4 regions of the Paenibacillus sp. sgz302191 genome follow, and region 4 is predicted to be linked to each of the others. Evidence: riboswitches for the same ligand, from Rfam matches in the RefSeq annotation. Region 4 holds a riboswitch; each other region holds the start of a gene.
The links. Region 4 has a riboswitch for cyclic di-AMP ahead of AC3G2T_RS08790 (TrkH family potassium uptake protein). Riboswitches for the same ligand answer to the same signal wherever they lie in the genome.

Region 1 (4,279 bases), on a different contig from region 4:
CCGGCAACGGGAATGACGATGGTGCTTCCCTTGATTTCCGGCTTATCCTTTTCCAGATTTACGCGCAATTCATTAGCGATGTTCATGTAGTGGCTGTGAATGCGGAAGAACAGGAAAATGACGATCGGCAGAAAGATGAAAACCATCCAAACCTGGCTGAATTTGGTGAAAATAAAGATCAGGGTAATCGTGAGCGTAGTGATCATCCCGATCGTATTGATGATGAACTTGACGATCCACGCGGCAGGCTTCAATTTGATCCAGCGAACCATCATGCCGAACTGGGATAAGGTGAACGGAATGAACACCCCGACTGCATAAAGCGGGATCAGGTTTTCCGTATTCCCGTGAAAGAGAATGACCAGCAAAGCGGACAGTACGCCCAGCATGATGATCCCGTTGGAGAAGCCGAGACGGTCTCCGCGGACTTTGAACATGTGCGGCATGAACTTATCTTTGGCGAGCATGAAGGCCAGCAGCGGGAAAGCCGAGTAAGCCGTATTCGCCGCCAGGAAGAGAATGAGCGCTGTCACGCCCTGAATGCAGTAGTACAGCACCCCGCGTCCGAACGTGGCTTCGGCGATTTTCGAAACGACCGTTTCTTCCGGAGACGGCTTGATTCCGTACCAGTAGGCAAGCAGGCTGATGCCGATGAACATGCTGCCCAGAATGGCGCCCATGGCGATCAATGTTTTGGCCGCATTTTTCTCCGCAGGAGCTTTGAAGTTCGGTATCGCGTTGGACACGGCCTCTACCCCGGTCAGCGCGGAGCAGCCGGAACTGAAAGCTTTGAGCAGCAGAAATAAGCTCACATTGCTCACAACGCTTCCGATCTCGGGAACCTCCGCATGAATGCCGCCCGTGAGGTACTTGAACAGACCCGATACGATCAGAAGAAAAATGGCGGCGACAAACAAATAGACCGGCAGTGCGAGAACCGATGCGGATTCGGCAATGCCTCTTAAATTCATGATCGTAAGAAATAAAATCATGACCAAAGAAATCAGCACGCGATGATCGTGCAGTGCCGGAAAAGCGGACGTAATCGCATCCGTGCCCGCGGACGAGCTGACGGCTACCGTCAAAATGTAATCGACCAGCAGCGACCCGCCTGCGACCAGCCCTGTGCCTACGCCAAGATTATCCTTGGCTACGATGTACGCGCCCCCGCCCGACGGATAGGCGTATATGGTCTGCCTGTAGGACAGGACCAGAATGGTCAGCAGCCCCAATACGGCTATGGATATCGGGATGGAGTACCAAACGGCGGCAAAGCCGAGGGTCATCAAAACGAGCAAAATTTGCTCGGTGCCGTAAGCGACGGAAGACAGCGCATCCGATGACAGGACGGCAAGCGCTTTGATTTTCGTCAGCTTCTCGTCCTCGATTTCGTGGGATTTCATCGGTCTCCCGATCAGCATTCTTTTTAATCTGTTTACCATAGTTACCCTCCACCGGCGCTTTCCTGTATGTTCCCCTGAATTAAGTAGTTTCACTTGTCCGCGACTGCCGCAGGGCTATTTTTGGCAGCAAAAAACCACAGGGTCTGACCCTGTGGCTCACGAAATAAGCAGCACGGATTCATCCCTCTCCCATAGTACGCTTACGAAGTTAGCTGTCGGATTCGGACTCTGAGAGTAGCCCTACACGCACGGATGCCGTCCGTACGCGATTCACCCCAAAGGCAATGAACGCCTCATTGGTTCCCCCGTTTTCCTTAGGAAATTCAGCGATAAAGGATTCATATGATTGTACTAAATGAACTACGTTTTGAATAATACGCCTGAAAGGAACTTAAGTAAAGGTTGGAAGTTGGCTTTAAATACCCGGCAGCATATCACAAAACCTAAAGATAGCGTTTACATAAACGCGAATCTTACATTTTCGCACTCAAGATAGCATTTTCATTCGTTTTCGTGAAAATTGAAAAAAGATGCGGTCCGGAATATTTCCCGGACCGCATCGGGTTGTTGAAAAAAAACCTGCGTCATGAGGTGATAGCCCCAATCTGCCTGGCTGCATCAAGAAAACCTGCAAAAATACATGAATTTGCGTCACTGATCGCTGCCTACGAAGAATTCCTGCAAAAGTGCAGGCTTTTCAGCGGGGACACGGGCTCAGGTTCACTTTCAGCGAAAATTCCTGCACTTTTGCAGGCTTTTCGCCCAAATAAGCCAATTTCGCAGAAAAAACCTGCACTTTCGCAGGCTTTTCCCCTATCAAGCGGCTGCCCGCCCAGGAAAAGCGACTGTTCCCCCAAAAATAGCGCCCCGCACAAACGCACCGAGAGCAGCAACAGCGCCCGCGCAAACGCACCGAGAGCAGCAACAGCGCCCGCACAAACGCACCGAGAGCAGCAACTTCGCCCGCACAAACGTACCGAGAGCAGTAATAGCGCCCCGTCCAAACGCACCGAGAGCAGCAACAGCGCCCCACACAAACGCACCGCGCGCAGCTCCCAGCGCGCGGTGTTGCGCTGCATGACGGCGGTCGGTCGGCCATGTGTCGCGACTCGATCAACGCGCTGAGGCGGCTCGGGGACGGCTCCTACAGGACCGGCTGCTTGCCCCACTCGATCCAGTTGTCGCGGGTCGGCCCGTAGATGTCCGGCACGGACAGTCCGGCCTGCCGCATCAGTACGATCATCTGGCCGCGATGATGGATTTCGTGCGAAATGAGGACGCGCAGCGTCAGGCCGTTCGGCCACTGTTCGCCATACATGTCGGTGGACTCGTGGAGCTTGGCGTCCGTCCACTGCGACTGCACGGCATCCAGCATCGCTTGCGAAGCGGCGCGGTAAGTATCAGCAATCTTCGCGGCGGAAGCGGGGGCTTTTTCTTCGCCTTCGGGAGCCTGGAACTGCAGGCCTGTCCGCGAAAGCATCTCGTGGATCGTCGTGGCGATATGCCAGCCGATCTGTCCCAGCGGACGGAAGTTCGACTCGCTTCCCTGGCTCAGAGATGCGTCGGTGAGCGCGTCCAGCACGCGCTGTGTGGTTTTGGTTTCGTTGCTCCATTCGGCTGCGAACGCTTGAATCGATGTAATCATGGGGGAGAAGCCTCCTTGTTATGCGTAATAGCCTTAGTATAAAGGAGCCTCCCTGACAACAGGTTGTCAGTGTTTTTTAGGAATAGAGCGCGGCGACTTGCTGCGCTTTTTCTTTGACGATGCCGGCGATGTGCGCGGGCTCCAGAATGCGCAGGCTGGGGCCGTAGCTGAGCAGCATGCCGTACAGCCAGGGCTCGTCAGGCTGGACCGCGGTGACGAGCAGCGTGCCGTCAGGCTGAGCCGTAATTTGCTCGGGATGGAAGTAGTCTTCCACCTGAGCGCGGACATTCGGCTGCATGTGCAGGAGGAGTTTGACGTAGGACGCCTCGGGCCTTTTGCCTATCTTATAGGACAGCGTCTCCAGCGTCTCGGGCCTGCGCACGAACGTCTCGGGAAGCATGGCGATGTCCTTCATGCGCGATAAGCGGAAGACGCGGTAATCGCCCCGCAGCAGGCAGTAGGCGTGCAAATACCAGCCGAAGCCTTTGATGACGATGCCCATAGGCTCGACGGTGCGCTCGGAAAGCTCGCTTTGGGATGTCGTGTATTGAAAGCGGATAAGCTTCGTTTGGCGGATTGCGTGGCGCAGCGACTGCAGCTTCTCTTTTTCGGCGCTGCTTCTGTGCCACGGATTCATATCGATGACGAGGTGATTGTGCAGCTCGGACACCGTCTTTTGCTCGGACTTGGCGACCAGCGCGCCTACTTTGTCCAGCAGGCCTCCGATTTCTTGCTCGCCGATGCTGGAGCGGATGCCTTTGAGCCCGGTAATAATCGATTGCAGCTCCTCAAGCGTGAGAAACTGCCGCTCCAGCCGGTACTGGTCCATAATTTCATAGCCGCCGTTTGCGCCGGCATAAGAGGCGATCGGAATGCCCGCCTGATTGATCGTTTCCACATCGCGGTATACGGTTCTCAGCGATACCTCAAAGCGCTCCGACAGCTCTTTGGCGCAGATTCGTTTACGGTTCAGCAGCAGCATCGTTATTGCAAGCAGACGATCAAGCTTCAATGGTCGCACCTCATCCATAAAATTTTAGTTCTCAATCAATTCGATTCGGGGATGGGCGAATCCTTTTGGAAATTAGATTTGCAAAGCCCATCCTTATTCCGAATAGTTGATGGAAAAATTAGAAAAAATAAGACCGCTACGAATTCAAAAGGAAAAGAGTGGAGCGCATTGTTCAGAAAAATAGCGAAAACCGCCCTGCATGCAGCGGCGGTCGGAGTG
Region 2 (4,279 bases), on a different contig from region 4:
ATCTCCAATTGCACATCCAGATGGTTGCCGTCAATTTGTTTGATTGCGCGGTTCAATCTCAGAATCGGTCTGGTCAAATAGGAGGACGCCACCGTGGAAACCAGCAGGGCGATCAGGCAAAATGCCATGGAAAGCAGCAGCGAGCTGTTTCTCGTTTTACTGAATTCCTCGAGCAAAATCTTTTTCGGAACGATGCCGATCAGCATCCAATTCGTCGTAGGCGAATAACGGTATACGATCAAATTATCCTCATGACCGATCTGGCTGTAGAAGCTGCCCTCGTTTCCCTGCATGCCGCCGATCATAGCGCTGATATCCGGATCGGGCATCTTCTCCTTCTGCGAATTGTAGACGATCTCGTTCGAACTGCGGTCGGCGATCAAAATGTTCACCTTGTTCAGGTTGCTTGCGAACATGTCGCGCAGCAAATCGCTTTTGATATCGGCGATCACGAACCCGATCACGCTGTCTTGATATTTAATGGGACGGGCGATCGAAGCCACTCTATCGTCCCGGTAAGGCGTAATATAAGGATTATCCGAATTATAATGGGGAGGAATGAACACAGACGCCCCTTCGTCATTGATCAATCGGGGATACCAGCTCTGCTTGGTAAGGAATTCCCAGGAAATTGTATTTCCGTTCGAAAACGTCCTTCCGTTTAAATTGGCAATCATAATATCGTTCAAATAATGCTTGTATGTGAACAAATTGACCAAATAATCGTCAATTTTCCTGTTTTCTTGCAAATAGGAAAGTCCTGTCGATTCCTCTCTTTTCGACAAAATGGCGACAATATCGCTTTCTGTCGATGTAATCGACACCAGCGCATAAATATCTTTGAGAGCCACTTCCAGATTGTTGCCGGAAACCCTCAACATGTCGTTGATGTAGTTGCCCGCCGACTCCCGGGTATCCTCCGAAGTCCGGTAATTCCAGAAATAAATGATAAGCAGATTGAATGAAATCATCAAAATCAGGTTGACAAACAAAATCTTGTATTTGACACTGTTGAACGTATGCGGCTTTATTCTCATCAAATGTCCCCCCTCTCCTGAAATTGTATCTGCTGGTTCACTATTCAGCAATAACTTTAGGGAATTGTCGGCGGACCCCGAGGACGAGCCCGTCACACTGCCGCTGTTCGTCATCCAGTAAGGCGACGAATTGTAAATTTTACCGTGCTAATCGAGTAAAAATGAAACGTTGCCTGCCCTTGAATAAATGACATGATCGGCGCCAAGCCCTTTGTAAATAAGCCTGGCATAGTCGCGTTCGGTAATGACATAGACCGCTTTTGAAGTCCATTTGCGGGTGATTTGAAGATAGCGGCAGCATAAAGGCAAACTATTTTCAAACAAAAAGATTTTACCTATCGGATATTCGGGAGCGACCCAAGTCTCATGTTCGACCGTATCCACAATCATGATATGATTCACACCAAGCTTGGAAAAGCGCTGCTGGTCCTGTCTATTGTTCGTTACAACCGCACAAGGCAGCCCTTTAAACTTTAAATGACGAATAAATTGCTCGCCGGCTTTCGTAGGAGCTGCAACCAATATAAACTCCGATTCATTCATTTCTTACTCCTCCATGTCATTGCGGCTAATCATAAGCCCAATTTTTAACACGTGGTACTGCCCTTTCTCGGCTTTCCCCACGGTCACATTGAGATCTTAATACGGAACGCTGTAAAAAGGAGGTAAAAGAATCCGGGTCCATGCATTAAAAAAACGTAAAAAATGATTAAAATTCCCCACACATCTGCCCTAAAAAGAGACATATGCCTCTGAACGGTCAAATAAATAAGCATGATCCCCTAAGAAACCCGATTCATTGCCGCCGGCAGATGAGTGTCTCAGCTTTTCATCCAAATCGTTGAATGCCGATTCGATTAATTGCGTTCTGGCAAGACCCCACTGCTCCTTATTCCGCTGAATGTAATGCAGTCCATCTTCGAGAGTTAGACCTTTGATCCTCTGGAAAACACTTACCCACTGTACGAGATCACCTTTCACAGCGCAGCTTGGCATGATGAATTCTCCGATACCGTACACTGCACCGCCTGTTGAAATCGCCAGGATACCGCAATGATAGTCAGTTCCATGTCCGGGCATCAGCTTGTCCGTTAGCTCGGAATTAAATCGAAAATATTCGATCCTGACAATTTTACAATTTTTTGTGCGTTCTTCTTGCAGTGCTGTCATGGGTTCAGGATACATTTACAGTCACTCTCCTCAATGTGTGGAAAAAAAGCAAAAAGAAGCCTGAGAGCAGAGAAATTCTACTCTCGGGCTTCTTTTCAACGTAAAGAAACGAACTGCTGAAAGCACGATCGAAGGTCTCTCTCAATACGCTTACGAGGTTAGCTGTCGGATTCGGGCTTGAGAGTGCCCTACTGCGGCAAGCAAACGCCTGCTTTAGATTCACCCCGCAAAACCGCCCCCTGTTCGGATCGGTTTCTGGTGGTTCCCCCGCTCCCCTTTCAGGGACTCAGCGATTTGATTTATGATGTGAAGTTGTTGAATCAAATGGTACCCCTAATTACCGTTTATGTAAAATAAGAATACGGGGCTTTATTTTGTTTTTTTGATGATTTTCCCAAGTGAAAGCGTAATCAAATATAAATTTCGATCATTATCGTTCCATTTTCTTTGGAATGCTTTTGCCGGTGACATTGAACCGCAAAGTAAAGAGACGAGCCCCTCGGCCCGTCTCCTGATTCAAGCTTATCCATCGATTAATCCCGCTTTTTGCAGCATCCGGTAAAGAAGTACGGTCGTCTCGGCACGAGTTAACGGCTTCTGCGGACGCAATTCATTGCCATACCCCTTCACCAAGCCTATATGAATGGCTGTCCGCATCGCATCGCTCGCCCAGCCGCCGATTTGATTGCTGTCGGTGTAGGCGGCCAAGTTCACTTGCGCCCCGGCATTGCTCGTCACCGAAGCGGCATCGGCCATGCGCAGCGCCCGAACGATCGTTACGATCGCTTCTTGCCGCGAAACCTCTCGGTTGGGCCCAAACGTTCCGTCACCGAAACCGTCCATAATTCCGTATGCTTGAACTGCTTTCACGGCCCGGCTGTACCAGATCGACTCGCTCACGTCTCGGAAACCGGCACGATCTCCGCCCTCCGGCAAGCCCAACGCTCTCGCAAGCAAAGCGGCGAGTTCAGCCCGCGTAATAACGGCTTCGGGAGCAAACCGGTTTTCATCTACGCCAAGTACGATCATTCTGCTATTCATCCTGCCAATTTCAGCCGCGGCCCAATGTCCTTGAATATCTGTAAATTGGGACGTTTTGGACACCAATGCATAAACGCTGTTCGTGAGGCTGCGAATAACGGCCGCCTGATGTCCGTCAACTTTGGCAAATTCCGTCGGCACCGGACGTACACCGAATGTCGGATCCCATACCACGGCCGTTGCAGCCGTTCCGGCATCCGCCGGCAAATAGAGAACCCTTTGTACATAGCGGTTGAAGCCGGAAATCTCGCTTTTCTCGCCATGATGCGTCACATATACGTTAAAATGAATCGGATCCGCCGCCAACCGGAAACCGCCTTTATTCGCCGCATCCTGCAGTCCGGGTATCGCTTCAATTTTGCCGCGCTCGATCGTTATTTGAACTTCCGCATCGTTCGTCCACTCGGACTCCTGATTTACGACTTCCGCCAGAGGCAAGCGATACTGGCCATGCTGAGTTTTTAAAGTGATCTTATCCGCTTTCCCGGCAAGGAGCTTGACAGCTTCACCGGGAAGCCGCAGCGCTGTTTGGTCCGCCTCATCTTCAATCGATACCGAGAGATTCCGTTCAGGCGAGGAGGATAAAGAGTCAAGCACCTTCTTTAAAGTATCCTTATCCAATCGAACATCAACGGACTTCACTCCATTGGCATCTGTTTGAAGTGTGGCAATCCCGGACACCTTTGCATCATTGATCCAAGCCGCGATCGAATTGCCGGGCGACGAATGGCTTGACGAGCTTGAAGTCGAACCAGAATCGGAACCGGAGCTTGCAGCCGAACGAATCACGCTCAGCGTATATGTTTTAACTGAACCGTCTTGCGCTTTGACGTTGACTTCGAACGTGTTTTTGCCTGTTGCAAGCGAATATTCACCGGTCATCGGGCTGCCCGCAACCTGCAATCCGTTCACGTAGACGGCAGAATAGACGTCCGAGGCTGTCAGCACCATTTTCAAGCCATAAACCGAATGGCTTACGTCTACCGTATAGTTCACTGTCCCCGGGTCAAAATCGAACTTTACCGTCCCGC
Region 3 (4,279 bases), on a different contig from region 4:
AAATCGCCGCGTATGAGCCGGCGGGAACAAGAGGCCGCACGGCCGATGGCTGGAACCTCCATCAGTACCATGGCAACTCGGAGTTTTACTCCGATTTCGGCATCTATGACGTTGTTATCAAAGTGCCGTCCAACTATATTGTCGCCGCGACGGGGTTCCCTGTAAAACCCCCGGTGTCGGACAGCAACACGAAAACCTACCAGTTTTACGCCGAGGACGTGCACGATTTCGCCTGGTCGGCTTCGCCGAACTTCGTATACGTGGAAGAGCCGTTCGCCACGGCGCAGGTACCCGGTGTCAAAATCAAGCTCTACCTCGACCCGAAGCATCAAAATTTAAAAGACCGCTACATGTACGCGGCCAAAAAGGCGCTTTCCCGCTTCAGCCAGTGGTACGGTACGTACCCTTACTCCACGCTCTCCATCGTCGTCCCTCCGGAAGGCGGCAACGGCGCAGGCGGGATGGAGTATCCGACCTTGGTCACCGCATGGGGAGCCAGCGACAAGAAGCCCGATTTGGAGCTGGAACGGGTGGTCGTTCATGAAATCGGCCATCAATTTTTTTACGGCCTCGTCGCTTCCAACGAGTTCGAAGAAGCTTGGCTGGACGAAGGCTTCACCTCCTACGCGGAGGACAAAGTCATGGAGGCGGAATACGGCGTTTCGCCGAATCTGCCTGTAGAGGCCAGCTATGTGACCTCGCCCAACGCGCTTAAACTGAATGCCTGGGATTACAAAGGGCATGGCGAATATGCGGATAATGTGTACATACACGGCAAGCTGGTGCTGAAAGCCATCGAAAAGCAGGTCGGCGCCAAGACGATGGACCGCATCATGACGACCTACTTCCACCGCTGGGAGTTCAAGCATCCTTCGACCAAAGATTTTCAACATGTTGTGGAGGAAGTCACCAAAGCGAAATGGGACGATTTTTTCAACCAGTATGTGTACGGCAGCATGATGATGGACTTTGCGGTTGATCGGATTCAAGTGAAGCCTGCGGCACTGGCAGACGGCAAACCCGGATATGAGAGCACCGTGCTGATCTCCAAACGGGGTGGCAATTCCCCGGAGGTGCCGATTCAATTCCATTTTACCGATGGCACCGTACTGGATAAGGTCTGGAACGGCGCGGAGAGCAGCATCGAGTACAAGTTGACGAATGCGGCTCCCGTCGAGTGGGTTCGCATCGATCCGGGCTATTCGCTCGTGCTGGAAAATAAGCATATCAACAATTTCATGTCGGCCCGGATAGACCCCAAATGGAAAATACGTTTGAACCTCGGCATCATTCAGCTTTTACAAACGATCTCCGGCTGGGTAGCCTGGTAGAAAGGAGAACGCTGCATGACTCTTTATATGAAGTCCGGCTATCGGGCGGCGCTGCGGCAGCCTTTTGCGGTCATCATGCTGTTCCTGTATCAAATGGGTTGGGGAGCCCTCCTCTATAAAATGGTGCAATCGGTGCTCGTGCCGCTCATGCATCGCTTTCCGGGAAACGGCCAGCCCAAGCAGACGCTGCATTTGTTCCTGGCCGAAAGCCAGTTTCAACTGCTCAAAACGGACCTGAGCCATTCCTATTTATGGTGGCTGGCGGTGCTTCTCGCTAGCCGCATGCTGCTTACGCCGCTGCTGAACGCCGGCATCTACTATTCGCTGATCCACACCGACCAAAATGCGGGATACCGCTTCTTTAAAGGCATATCGGAGATGTGGCTCTCCTTTTTCCTCTGCTACGCAGTACGGATCGCGCTGACACTGCTTCCCCTCGCCTGGCTGATCCCGGAGGCCGAGTCGATCTTTGCGCAAAGCGGATCTTACGAGAACGCCGCCGTTGACATGCTGCCATGGCTGGCCGGAATGCTTGCATACGGATTTCTCATGCATCTCCTCTTCATGCATCTGCAGTTCGCGCTCGCTGCCGGAAGCGGAATTCTCTCCACCCTGCTCGCCTTTGTCCGGCACCTGCTTCCTATCGTCGGCATCGCTCTGCTGCTTTTGATCGGGTCGGGACTATTGACGGGTGTCAGCGTCATCGCTTCCTACATCTGGGCAGGTCTGATTGCCCTTCTCATTTATCAGCTGTTCCCGCTTTTCAACATATTTTTGCAAATGTGGGTACTAGCCTCTCAATATCAGTTGTGGTCCGCCAAAGCAAATTCGTAGCGAACGCCCGCCGCTCTCTAAATCTATGAGCAATATTCAGCGAAAAACGCCCAAATATCGGAAAATATGCTCAAGCCCCTGAAAAAGGGGCTTTTTTTTGTCTATTTTCCGAACTATTTCACATATTTTTATAGAATAGTGCACTTGGAAGGAGGATTTTAGATATTTATGCCGAATCCTAAGCACTAGGAAAAATAAACCAACATTTCATGCCGAATTCCCGATTTTTTGGGAAACGGGGGAACCATTCCGGGTGAATTGATCTCGCAACACAGGGATCATAGGGAACCTTCAACCGAACCCTCCAGCTAACCTCGTAGGCACCGGAAGGAGACAAGCAGTTGAAAAAGGTTGTTGCTCTCGTTGTCAGTCTTGTTTTGTGTTTGAGTATTGGTGCAGGAAGTGTTTTCGCAGCACAATCCACTTTGGATGAAACGGTTGACGGATTGCTCGGAACTCCGTACAAGTATGCGGGTACGACAACGAAAGGCTTTGATTGCTCCGGATTTACCGCTTACGTGTTCGCGCAATTCGGTATCGACCTTCCCCATAGTTCCAAAGCTCAAGACGAAGAAGGCATCTGGGTTGATAAAAAGGACTTGCGCAAAGGCGATTTGGTCTTTTTCAACACAGACGGCAAAGGTATTTCTCACGTAGGCATCTATTTGGGAGACGGTGAATTCATTCACTCGGCTACCGATAAAGGTGTTATGAAGAACAAACTAAGTGAGTCTTATTACTCCAAACGGTACGTATCGGCCCGCCGCGTTTTGTGGGACGATATTTACAACCAACTGACTGCTGAATCCAAGTAATTCGATTAATTTACGCGAAAAAAGCCCCGGCAAAGCACGGCTCGTTTCTTGAGCGGCTTGCAGGGCTTTTTTCTATTCTAAACCATAACCTTATCTGCCGCGTCCAATAGATGAGGTGATGAAATGAACAAGACGAAAAAAAGCCGGCAGCGGCAGTTGGCCTGCTTGCTGGTCAGCAGCGCGCTGACGCTGGCTTTGGCAGCCTGTGGCAGCGATGCCCCCTCCGGGAATAACAGCGCGAAGACGCCGGAACCGTCAGCAGCGGCCAGTCCGGCAGTCAGCCCGACAGTTACTCCTGTCCCGTCCGCAACGACGCAGGCGGATGCAGCAGCCGTGAAAAAAGGAACGGGACGCTATGTAGGCCTGGCCGATCCGCGTACGATCGAGCTTATCGTGAACGAGAAAGCCGCCGCTTTCCAGTTGGGAGACGGTACGGCAGATGCCGTGCAAAAGTTCAAGAAAGACGATCAGGTAGAGTTTGAATATAAAGAACAAGCCATAGAAGGCGACGCTTCGCTTAAACAGCTCATTTTAACCAAAATCGCTAAAAAACAGTAGCTCTCTTTGCGCAAAAAAGAATCCCTCCGACTGTCCTTTCGGGAAAGTCCGGGGGGATTTTGTTCGGAAGCGCCGCGCCGTCGGCTTATTTATTGACATAGACGCCTGTTTAACGTTAATATCGAGTCGTTGCCGCCGTCTCGGCCGGTTTATTTGAATGGATATACGTCCGGAAACGATTCGGACAAACTTAAAAAGAGGGCTACATAGTCCGGGTCAAACTGCGTCCCGCTGTGTGACAAAAGTTCTTGTACCGCCGTGTTGATCGATAAGCCTTTGCGGTACGGACGGTCGGAAACCATGCTGTCGAAAGCATCGATAATTGCACAAATCCGGGCAAAAGCAGGAATGTTCTCGCCGCTTAGTCCGCTGGGATACCCTTGGCCGTTCCAGCGTTCGTGATGATACAGAATGATTTCCGCGATCTTCGGGTCCAAATCGGTGAACGCCATCATCATGTTGGAGCCCAAAACGGGATGCTGCTGCATAATTTTCCATTCCTGGTCGGTGAGCGCCGAATCCTTCAACAGAATTTGATCCGGTATTAACAGCTTACCGATATCGTGCAAGCAGCCTCCCTGGATTAACTGACGCGTTTGTTTTTCGTCCAATTGCAGAAGACTTGCCATCATCTTGCATAATTTTCCCACCCGCAAACTATGCTCGTATGTATTTACATCTTTCTTCAAAAGCAGAAGCAGTTTGTCTACATACAACAAATCTTTCACATTAGCCCACCTC
Region 4 (4,279 bases):
CCGCATAGAACAGAACTTGCTGGACCCCAAGGATGAACAGGGCGAGCAAATAGCCCCGGCCCATTCCGTGAAACACTTCCGATCCGAAGCGCGATTCCCGCCAAGCCGGCCAAGGCTTCCACCCGTTCGACTCCCACCACCGGCTGCCGGAAGCAAGCGAGATGTAGACCGATAGACCGAGCAGCAGCGTGACGACGTTCATGAACAGCGAGCCGGCCAATGTGGCGGTTCCGTTGTCTGCGATATCGCCGGACATCGTTTTGAAAGCCGGATACATATTGATGTTGTTGGCGATGTAAATCGTCGTAAAAATAACAGTGAGCAGCAGGCCCTTGCGAAAATCCATCTGCTTGCGGTGCCTGATGGCATATACGATGGCCGCAACGGACATCAGGAACGTAAAGCCCATGCTGATCCAGGTCATGAACGAGGCGGATTGATCCTGCGAGTCAAGCCATGTCTGATGGTCCTCTGGGATGCTGAATTGCACGGCATAGCCGACCAAAGCGTTATCGTCAAAATCGATCCGCAAGCGCAGCTTGGAACCGCCGATGGCTTCCGCTTTCTTTTCGTAAACGTACGTGTTCGCGCCGGCCTCTTTCTTCGGCTCCAGGGCGAGACTGAAATCGTCGGGATTAAAGCCCTGCCGGCTCATCTCCTCCTTGGCCAGCTGGTCCGCTTTTTGCCTGCCGATCGCTGCGGCGGTACCGGTGAGCGTCTCGCGCCAGCCGACGATTTGCAAGCTTTTGTAGTTGACGTCAACTTCGAATTTGCGCTTGCTGCCGGGATCGACGGCGCTGACCTGATAGAAATCGAGCGGGAAGCGGTCCCCGTATTTCAGCTCATACTCGTGCAAAAGGTGTTCTTTCTGCAAGTATCCGCTTCTCGACTTTTCGGACTGGTATACGACGAAAGTACGCGGCTGGCCGATGCCGTAGCGGCTTTGCAAAAACTGCCCGGCCGCGTCGGCCGCCTGCTGCTTCGTAACGGCCGGACTTTCCGCCGGGGCCGCTTCTTCCGTTTGATATCCCGCAAGCATATTGACCCCCATATACAAGGCCACGCCGATGCACGCGAGGATCAGCAAAGTTCGGTTCAATTTCATTCGCATCATGGGATAAAATATCTCCTTGGATAATGTTGGTTCGCAAATACGCTAAATTAAAAGTATCACAGATGTTAAGGAAAACCAATTCATGCAAAATAAAACGTAAACCGGGGCAAATTCGCGATTTCGAATCGTAACGCCCTCTCCTGCTTGCCAGACACGATGGAATGCTGCGAAAACCCCCGCAAATCCGCTGAAAACAACTTTGTGCGGAACAATAAATCAGATATATAATTCATATCAATTGAATAAAAAGCCGAATTTCTTGTTGAAAACGGGGGAACCATGTAATTTGGGGTGAATTTTGTCTCCGGCGTCAAAAAACCGGACAAATAGGGTGACTGCGCGCACCCGAATCCGTCAGCTAACCTCGTAGGCTTTACGTCAGGAACCATTTCCGAATAAGGCATTGGATTTCCAGTGTCTTTTTTTGCGTGTTCAATTGATGACAACAGGGGGATTTATGAAAAAAATAAGCATTTGGCAGCTTACGCCTCCGCAAATTCTGGTCCTTGGATTCGCCGCCATTATTTTGATCGGAGCGGGGCTGCTGACGCTTCCTTTTGCCTCGACGAGCGGCCGGCCGCTGCCTTTTATCGATGCGCTGTTTACGGCCACATCGGCGACCTGCGTAACCGGCCTCGTCGTGGTCGATACCGGGTCGGCATTTACCGTGTTCGGACAAGTCGTCATCGTCAGCCTGATCCAGATCGGCGGTCTCGGCTTCATGACGATGGCCACGCTGTTCGCCTTCGTGCTGCGCAAAAAAATTACGCTGAAGGAAAGATTGCTGCTGCAGGAGGCGTTCAACCAGGGCAGTATGGAAGGGATTGTGCGGCTGATCCGCAAAGTACTTATTTATTCATTAAGCATCGAAGCGATAGCGGCGATTTTGTTCACGATCCGTTGGTCGTTCGACATGGAATTTTCGAAGGCGCTGTACTTCGGCATCTGGCATGCGGTTTCGATGTTCAACAATGCCGGATTCGACCTGTTCGGCACCGCCGATGCTCCTTTCGTCTCGCTGACCGGATACGTCAACGATTTCACGGTGAACGTCGTCGCGATGGCGCTGATCGTGCTCGGAGGTCTCGGCTTCATCGTCTTGTCCGATTTGATGGAATATCACAAAACGAAGAAACTTTCCCTGCATTCCAAAGTCGTGCTTGCCATGACGGGATTTCTGATCGTTTTCGGCGCGCTAGTGATATTTATATTCGAATACACGAACACCAAGACGTTAGGACCGCTGAATTTCGGCGGAAAAATGTTGGCTTCGTTTTTCCAATCCGTCACGCCCCGGACGGCCGGCGCGAATACGGTGGACATCGGCGCCATGCGTCAGGCGTCGCAATTTTTCATGGTGATTCTCATGTTTATTGGGGCTTCTCCCGGCTCGACGGGGGGCGGGATCAAAACGACGACGTTCACCATTCTCATTGCCGCCATCATCACGATGATCCGAGGCAAGGAAGATATCGTCATTTTCCGTTTCCGTCTGGCGAAGGACCGCATTCTCAAAGCGATTACGCTCACGATGATCGCGCTCTTTCTCGTCATATTCGTGTCCATGCTGTTATCGACGACGGAGTCCGTGCAGTTTTTGAAAATATTGTTCGAAGTGACGTCCGCCTTCGGTACTGTCGGCTTGACTATGGGGCTTACGCCGTCGCTGACCGTTTTCGGCAAAATTATGCTCAGCCTGACGATGTTCGCCGGCCGGCTCGGTCCTATAACGCTCGCTTACGCGCTGCAGCCGAAACAGGAAAAAGAATTATATAGATACCCTGAGGGTAAAATTACGATTGGTTAGGGGATACTGGAGATGAAAAAAAATCAATACGCGGTAATCGGTCTGGGCCGATTCGGATCCAGCTTGTCGAAGGAGCTGATCAAGCTGGGCTATGAGGTGCTCGGCATCGACAAGGACGAAGAAGCGGTCGACGAGATGAGCTCCGAGCTGACGCATGCGGTCGTGGCGGATGCCACGGACGAGGAAGTGCTGAAGTCGCTCGGCGTGCGCAACTTTGACTGTGCGGTCGTCGCGATCGGCGACGATATTCAGGCCAGCATTTTAACCGCTATTGTGCTGAAAGATTTGGGCGTCAAAATGGTCGTCGCCAAGGCGCTGTCCGAGCTGCACGGCAAAGTGCTGAATAAAATCGGCGTGGACCGCGTCATTTATCCGGAGCGGGATATGGGCATCCGCGTGGCGCACCAGCTCGTATCACCCAATCTTTTGGATTACATCGAGCTGTCCAAAGATTACACGATCGTCGAGCTGTCGGTGCCCAAGCGCCTGTGCGGCAAAACGATCAAGGATCTGGACCCCCGGGCCAAATACGGCTGCAGTGTCGTCGCTATCAACAAGCAAAGCGGTGTGATCATCGCGCCGCTCGCCACAGATGTTGTCAATGAAAAGGATGTTATGGTGATTATCGGGACGAACGAACAAATCGAAGAATTTGAGAGCGAAGTTATCGGATAATGGAAAATGCGTCCGCCGTCATGATCGAGCATGTCATTTTGCTGCTCATTATTATTCTCAGTCTGGGCATGCTGCTGGGCAAAGCTGCACACCTGTTGAAGCTGCCGGATGTCGCGCTTTTTCTCGTAGGGGGCATCATTGTCGGGCAAGGCCTGGGCTGGGTACGGGAATCCAGCACTTCATTTACGAACCAGTTCATTCTTGCGATCGGTTCCGCACTCATTTTGTTCGACGGCGGGCGCAACATCCGCCTCTCCGGCCTTCGCAAAGTGTGGATCACCGTCAGCCTGCTCAGCGTCCCCGGCGTCATGATTACGTGCGGGGTAGTGGCCGTGGCGGCGCACCTGCTGCTTGGCCTGCCCTGGATATACGCCATGCTGCTCGGGGCGGTCATCAGTTCGACGGACCCGGCTACGCTCATCCCCGTGTTCAAGCAGGTGAAGATCCGCCTGAAAGTCAGGGAAACTGTGGAAAGCGAATCGGCCTTTAACGATGCGACGGGGTCGATTTTGACCTTTTCGCTCATTGCGGTCATCCTGGGCACCCGGGAAGTTTCGGTTGGCTCGGGAATTTGGGCGTTCGTCAAAACGGCGGCGGGAGGGCTTCTCGTCGGCGCGGCGATCGGCTTGGCCCTTGCATACTTGACCGCGCATCTGAAGTTTGGGCTGCTGCGCCAATATGCG

Region 1: another riboswitch for cyclic di-AMP. It lies ahead of AC3G2T_RS07075 (APC family permease); the one in region 4 lies ahead of AC3G2T_RS08790 (TrkH family potassium uptake protein).
Region 2: another riboswitch for cyclic di-AMP. It lies ahead of AC3G2T_RS15130 (hypothetical protein); the one in region 4 lies ahead of AC3G2T_RS08790 (TrkH family potassium uptake protein).
Region 3: another riboswitch for cyclic di-AMP. It lies ahead of AC3G2T_RS37335 (C40 family peptidase); the one in region 4 lies ahead of AC3G2T_RS08790 (TrkH family potassium uptake protein).

The regions. Positions count from the first base shown of each region.
Region 1 covers NZ_JBYLHY010000004.1:70,340-74,618, reverse strand. The annotation lists gene AC3G2T_RS07075 (APC family permease) at 1-1,442, opposite strand, end outside; cyclic di-AMP (ydaO/yuaA leader) riboswitch at 1,585-1,742, opposite strand; gene AC3G2T_RS07070 (DinB family protein) at 2,548-3,048, opposite strand; gene AC3G2T_RS07065 (helix-turn-helix transcriptional regulator) at 3,125-4,060, opposite strand; gene AC3G2T_RS07060 (hypothetical protein) at 4,229-4,279, shown strand, end outside.
Region 2 covers NZ_JBYLHY010000009.1:80,691-84,969, reverse strand. The annotation lists gene AC3G2T_RS15140 (sensor histidine kinase) at 1-1,037, opposite strand, end outside; gene AC3G2T_RS15135 (hypothetical protein) at 1,185-1,580, opposite strand; gene AC3G2T_RS15130 (hypothetical protein) at 1,770-2,222, opposite strand; cyclic di-AMP (ydaO/yuaA leader) riboswitch at 2,339-2,509, opposite strand; gene AC3G2T_RS15125 (invasin domain 3-containing protein) at 2,730-4,279, opposite strand, start outside.
Region 3 covers NZ_JBYLHY010000054.1:440-4,718, reverse strand. The annotation lists gene AC3G2T_RS37345 (M1 family metallopeptidase) at 1-1,331, shown strand, start outside; gene AC3G2T_RS37340 (hypothetical protein) at 1,347-2,165, shown strand; cyclic di-AMP (ydaO/yuaA leader) riboswitch at 2,366-2,503, shown strand; gene AC3G2T_RS37335 (C40 family peptidase) at 2,507-2,980, shown strand; gene AC3G2T_RS37330 (hypothetical protein) at 3,104-3,538, shown strand; gene AC3G2T_RS37325 (HD-GYP domain-containing protein) at 3,688-4,279, opposite strand, start outside.
Region 4 covers NZ_JBYLHY010000005.1:51,902-56,180, reverse strand. The annotation lists gene AC3G2T_RS08795 (CPBP family intramembrane glutamic endopeptidase) at 1-1,114, opposite strand, end outside; cyclic di-AMP (ydaO/yuaA leader) riboswitch at 1,353-1,502, shown strand; gene AC3G2T_RS08790 (TrkH family potassium uptake protein) at 1,572-2,921, shown strand; gene AC3G2T_RS08785 (potassium channel family protein) at 2,934-3,596, shown strand; gene AC3G2T_RS08780 (cation:proton antiporter) at 3,596-4,279, shown strand, end outside.